Regions from separate parts of the Pantoea sp. X-Soil-MYKO-1785 genome, predicted to be linked through region 2. Evidence: predicted binding sites of a transcription regulator. Region 2 holds the regulator's gene; the other holds the start of a gene.

Region 1 (3,136 bases), 270 kb from region 2:
GATCCAGACAACGCAGGGTATTCGGCTCCCAGTAAGCGTTGAGGTTCAGGCTTTGCTCACACTTATCGCGGGTATCAAACGCGCGATCGGCCTTATCAAACTCTTTCTCGACGCGGCTATTCACCTTGTTACGCAGCATCCGCGTGTCATTCCACTGCTCTTTATCCTGACGCGCTGCTTCGTTACTGGCGGCGCTGCTGCCATCTTCAATAATCAGGCGATTAGTGGTAGCACTGGCATTAAAGGCTGCCGCTGACAGCAGGCTGACCAGCAGGACCGGGATCAAATTTTTCATTGCGCTTTCCTTCAGTTAACGCAGACATTGCCAATGGTAACGGCTGTTGCCGCGGACAGGCTTAGTATATCATCGCCGTTTCTTTGCTCACCAGCGGTGAGTCGTTTGTTTACGTTTGTGAGAGAAAAGGATGCTGATTAAAACCGCCTTGCTGTTTTTTATCACCGCGCTGGCGGAAATTATCGGCTGCTTTTTGCCGTGGCTGTGGCTGAAAAAAGGCGGCTCCGTCTGGCTACTGCTACCCGCCGCCGCCAGCCTGGCGCTGTTTGTCTGGCTGCTGACGCTGCATCCTGCCGCCAGCGGAAGGGTGTATGCCGCTTATGGCGGAGTCTATGTGCTGACCGCACTGCTGTGGTTGCGGGTGGTCGACGGCGTGAAGCTCAGCGCCTGGGACTGGAGCGGGGCGATTGTCGCCTTTAGCGGCATGCTGATTATCGTGCTGGGCTGGGGGCGGGGCTAGAGCCAGCCGGCAAGGCTGGCTCTGAGGCTTACGGCTTGTGCACCTTCAGACCGGCCACTGTCTGGCTGACAGGCATCATCTCAAGCGTGTTGATGTTGACATGCTTAGGCAGCGTAGCGACCCAGTAAACCGCTTCGGTCACATCATCCGGGGTTAATGCTGTGGCGCCTTCATACACCTGACCGGCTTTGTCATCGTCGCCTTTGAAACGGACGTTAGAGAACTCGGTGCCGCCCACCAGGCCTGGTTCGATGTCGGTAACGCGCAGCGCGGTGCCGTGCAAGTCGGTTCGCAGATTAAGGCTGAACTGACGGACAAAGGCTTTGGTCGCGCCATAGACGTTACCGCCTGCATAGGGCCAGCTGCCGGCGATCGACCCGATATTGATCACGTGTCCGACGTTGCGCTCCACCATCTGCGGCAGCAGGGCGCGCGTCATATAGACCAGACCCTTGGTGTTGGTGTCGATCATATTTTCCCAGTCTTCAACGTTGGCACGGTGGGCTGGCTCAATCCCCAGCGCCAGGCCGGCGTTATTGACCAGCACATCGATTTCGCGCCATTCCGCCGGCAGCTGTTTTACCACCTCTTCAATGGCTGCCCGGTTACGCACATCAAGCTGCACGGTATACAGGTTATCGCCCAGCTCATCTTTCAGCGCTTTCAGGCGCTCGGCGCGCCGTCCGCTGGCAATCACTTTATGGCCGGTTGCGATAAAGCGACGGGTGATGCTTTCACCAAAACCGGCGGTCGCGCCGGTGACAAAAATAATCATCTCACTGTTCCTTATGCCATTTTCACAATCGATGGCTTCACCATAGCATTTCATTTCCGCTTGCGCCCGCCGAAAAAGCGATCGGGCTGTAAAGGGATTTTACCGTCCCGGCGGCTGCGCTGTTTTGGGGCGTGATGCACACTAACGGGGCAGCGCAGCCACGGATCACCGCGGTAAAAATCAGCCGTTTTCGCAGTCGCTCGCCAGGCAACCGATTGCTAACGCCAGGCAAACGGTTGCGGAGTGGTTCTACCTGCAGGAAGTTGCGCAACAGCTGGGATTTTATTTAATTGACTGATAATTATAGAAAAATAGTCATTTCCGATCTGGCACGGCAGTTGCAAAGTGGCATTAAGGCAATCATCTGCATAATTAAAAGAAGGCCGCAGTGCTTTCAGAAAGGAAAAGCCATGTCATCAGCGACAGATACGGCGATACGCGCCAGTTTTTTTGACTTCAAATCGGTGGCAGACCAGCCCGACGCACTGCTCTCTGCGGCGCGCTATCTGGAAGATGGGGTGCTGCGGCTGCGTGACGGGCGGGTGATAGGCTTAGCGCCGTGGCAGGAGTGCAGCGCCGAACTGGCTGGTCAGCCGGTGGTGGATCTGCGCGGAAAACTGATCGTACCGGGCTTCGTCGATACCCATATTCACTATCCGCAGACCGAAATGATCGGCGCGTTCGGCGAGCAGCTGCTGGAATGGCTGAATCACTATACCTTCCCGGTCGAGGCGCAATATCACTGCCCGGACCATGCGGCACGGATGTCAGCCTTCTTCCTGCATCAGCTGCTGTCGAATGGCACCACCAGCGCACTGGTGTTTGGCACCGTGCATCCGCAGTCGGTCGAGGCGCTGTTCAGCGCGGCGGAAGCGCTGAATATGCGCTTGATTGCCGGCAAAGTGATGATGGATCGCAATGCGCCAGACAACCTGATCGAAACGCCGGAACAGAGCTATCAGCAGACCCGCGCACTGATTGAACGCTGGCACCAGCGCGGACGGCTGAGCTACGCACTGACGCCGCGTTTCGCGCCAACGTCCTCGCCGCAGCTGCTGGCAAAGGTGCAGCAGCTGCGCCAGGAGTTTCCCGATACCTGGCTGCACACCCACCTGAGTGAAAATCCGCAGGAGGTCGCCTGGGTGAAACAGCTGTTTCCTGAGCGCGCCGGCTATCTTGACGTTTACCACCACTATCAGCTGACCGGGCGCCGCAGCGTGTTTGCGCACTGCGTGCATCTCGACGACAGCGAATGGCAGTGCCTGCACGACACCGATTCCTCTGTTGCTTTCTGTCCGACCTCCAACCTGTTTCTCGGCAGCGGGCTGTTTAACCTCAAACGCAGCTGGCAGCAGGGCGTCAAAGTCGGCATCGGCACCGATGTCGGGGCTGGTACCACCTTCAGCATGCTGCAAACGCTGGGCGAAGCCTACAAAGTGGGCCAGCTGCAGCAGTATAAGCTGAGCGCCGCCGAAGCCTTTTATCACGCTACGCTGGGTGGCGCGCGGGCGCTGGATCTCGATCACGCCATCGGCAATTTTAATCCGGGCAAAGAGGCGGACTTTGTGGTGCTCGATCCGGCCGTCTCAGCCTTACAGACCTTACG
Region 2 (3,136 bases):
AGTCTGGTACGCCTATAAAGATCTGGTCAAGTTTAAGATCCCGCGTACCGCCAATGAGATGTACCACCTGCGCGACGCCGCGCCGGTAAAACGCGAGTCGCTGGAGAAAGGCGATTTAGTCTTCTTCCGGATTAATGGTCGCGGCACCGCCGATCACGTTGGGGTTTATCTCGGCAACGGCAAATTTATTCAGTCACCTCGCACCGGCAAAGATATTCAGATCAGTGCGCTGGGTGAAGATTACTGGCAGCGCCACTACATCGGCGCGCGGCGGGTAATGACCCCGAAAACCATTCGTTAAGCGGCTTCGCTACGCGAAAATCAAACAGAGAAAAGCCGGGCGATGCCCGGCTTTTTCATTAGTGCAGCACCGCTGTAAAGCTAAAGGCGACGATCATCAGCAGACAGCCGACGGTAGTCATCAGGGCCAGTTTCAAATCAGTACTCATTTAGCGCTCCTTAGTCACATATTTTGTAGGGATAAGCCATTTTCCCATAGGGGCTGGTAAAAATCTCGTTTTATCCGTTCAGCCTTGTTAGAATCCTGCCTTTGTTGCGCAACGCGCGCAATCCCGGTTCCGTTTGCTCTCCTTTTCAGGCGCTCATTACCCGCCAGACGCCTGTTTACCGGTCAGAAAAGCTGCATAATTGCGGGGAAAACCCTGAGCAGACGCAAACGTTTAACATTATGCTTATCATTGCGTTAGATAAGCCCTGGAGTCCGATTTTAATGGCAACAATTAAAGATGTGGCAAAACGCGCCGGCGTCTCAACGACCACCGTTTCGCACGTCATCAACAAAACGCGTTTTGTCGCTGAAGAGACGCGCAACGCGGTCTGGCAGGCGATTCAGGAACTGCACTATTCACCGAGCGCGGTGGCGCGCAGCCTGAAGGTGAATCACACCAAAACGCTGGGCCTGCTGGCAACCTCCAGCGAAGCGCCCTACTTTGCTGAAATTATTGAAGCGGTGGAGAATCACTGCTTCGATAAAGGCTACACCCTGATTCTGGGCAATGCGCACAACGACCTGCAAAAGCAGCGTGCCTATCTCAGCATGATGGCGCAGAAGCGCGTCGATGGACTGCTGGTGATGTGCTCTGAGTATCCGGACGATCTGTTAAAGATGCTGGAAGAGAATCGCAATATCCCGATGGTGGTGATGGACTGGGGTGAATCACGCGCTGACTTCACCGACACGGTGCTGGATAATGCCTTTCAGGGCGGCTACCTGGCCGGACGTTATCTGATTGAGCGCGGTCACCGTGATATTGGCGCGATTCCCGGCCAGATGGAACGCAACACCGGCGGCGGACGTCACGCGGGTTTCCTCAAGGCGCTGGAAGAAGCAGGCATTCAGCCGCGTGCCGAATGGATCGTGCAGGGCGACTTCGAGCCGGAGTCGGGCTATCAGGCGATGCAGCAGATCCTGTCGCAGAAACAGCGTCCGACTGCGGTGTTCTGCGGGGGCGATATCATGGCGATGGGCGCGATTTGCGCCGCCGATGAGATGGGATTGCGGGTGCCGCAGGACATTTCGGTGATCGGTTATGACAATGTGCGCAACGCGCGCTACTTTGCGCCTGCGCTGACCACGGTGCATCAGCCAAAAGCGCAACTGGGTGAGAAAGCGCTGGAGATGTTGCTGGATCGCATCACCAGTAAACGTGAGATTTCTCAGACCATCGAAGTACACCCAACGCTGATTGAACGCCGTTCGGTGGCTGACGGTCCGTTCCGCGACTACCGCCGTTAATCTTCGCTTAACCACTCCTGATTAAGCGTTTGCGCATCACCCAGATAGCTGAGTAACCAGCCCGTTGCCGGTGATGCGCGATCTTCCGCCCAGCTTACGCAACAGGGACTGTCCGGAAACGCGACCGGCAACGTTAATTCTACCAGCGCTCCGCTGTCCAGTAATGGCCGCGCCAGATGCCCAGGCACCATCGCCACGCACAATCCCTCCAGCACGCAATCCAGTCCGGTCTGCCATTCCGGCACCACCAGCCGACGCTGATTGTCGAGCGTCCACGTCATCCGGCGCGGCAGCGCGCGCGAGGTATCTTCCAGCACCAGCGACGGCCAGCTGCGCAGGGTGTCGTCGTCAATCTGGCTCACCCCGGTCAGCGGATGGTGGTGCGCCACCACACAACGCCAGTTGAGCGTCCCCATGTCGCGAAAGGCAAAGCGTCCGCCGACCGGTATCGCCTGAGTGGCACCGATAGCCACTTCAACCCGATCATCGGCCAGCGCATCCCAGACGCCGTTAAACACTTCATAACTGATGTGCAACTCCATGTCGGGGAAATGGCGGTAAAAATCCTTGACTAACTGCCGGGTGCGCTGCGGCTTGACGATGCAGTCGACCGCAATACTCAGCTGTCCACGCCAGCCGTTAGCCAGCTGCTGACACTGGCGGCGGGTGGCGAGCATTTTTTTGATAACGCTGCGCCCTTCCCGGACAAAATGCTCGCCGGCGGGGGTTAATACCACCTCGCGATGCTGGCGCTCAAACAGCGGTACCGCCAGCCACGTTTCCAGCTGACGCACGGTGTAGCTGATAGCTGACGGCACCCGATGCAGCTCCTGCGCCGCGGCGCTGAAGCTGCCACCGCGCGCCACCGCATCCACCACCTCTAAAGCATATTCTGACCACATAATCTGCCTTCAAATTTTTTAACAGCAACCGGCAAATATTAGCGTTTCACAGCGGCAAACGCACCTTTTACACTCTGCCGCGTTCAACCTGCAAAATGAGAATCAGATGTCACCGTCAAAAGGATTTATGCCGTATCTCGCTCTGCTGAGCATGCTGGGCTTTTTAGCCACCGATATGTACCTGCCCGCCTTTGGCGCGATGCAGCAAACCTTTAACACCTCACCCGGCCTGATCAGCGCCAGTATGAGCCTGTTCCTGGCGGGATTTGCCTGCGGTCAGCTGTTCTGGGGACCACTGTCAGACCGCATCGGCCGCAAGCCGGTATTGCTGGCCGGTCTGGCGCTGTTTGCCGTCGGCTGCGCCGGTATGCTGTGGGTCAATGATATTTATCTGATGCTGGCGCTGCGCTTTGTTCAGGCGATCGGCGTCTGTGCCGCAGCCGTTAGCTGGCAGGCGCTGGTAGTCGATCGCTATCCG

The links. The regulator PurR, encoded in region 2, represses purine synthesis genes. The targets are predictions, from matches to a motif close to CANGCAAACGTTTGCNTG.
Region 1: guaD (guanine deaminase) is a predicted target of PurR. The motif match lies at 1,756-1,773, and genes of this name have one in related genera.

What each region holds. Positions count from the first base shown of each region.
Region 1 is NZ_AP036000.1:2,065,006-2,068,141, reverse strand. It holds gene AC6I8D_RS09760 (DUF1283 family protein) at 1-295, opposite strand, end outside; gene AC6I8D_RS09755 (YnfA family protein) at 429-755, shown strand; gene ydfG (bifunctional NADP-dependent 3-hydroxy acid dehydrogenase/3-hydroxypropionate dehydrogenase YdfG) at 784-1,530, opposite strand; gene guaD (guanine deaminase) at 1,941-3,136, shown strand, end outside.
Region 2 is NZ_AP036000.1:1,795,989-1,799,124, reverse strand. It holds gene AC6I8D_RS08365 (C40 family peptidase) at 1-301, shown strand, start outside; gene cydH (cytochrome bd-I oxidase subunit CydH) at 360-449, opposite strand; gene purR (HTH-type transcriptional repressor PurR) at 731-1,756, shown strand; gene punR (DNA-binding transcriptional activator PunR) at 1,753-2,658, opposite strand; gene punC (purine nucleoside transporter PunC) at 2,765-3,136, shown strand, end outside.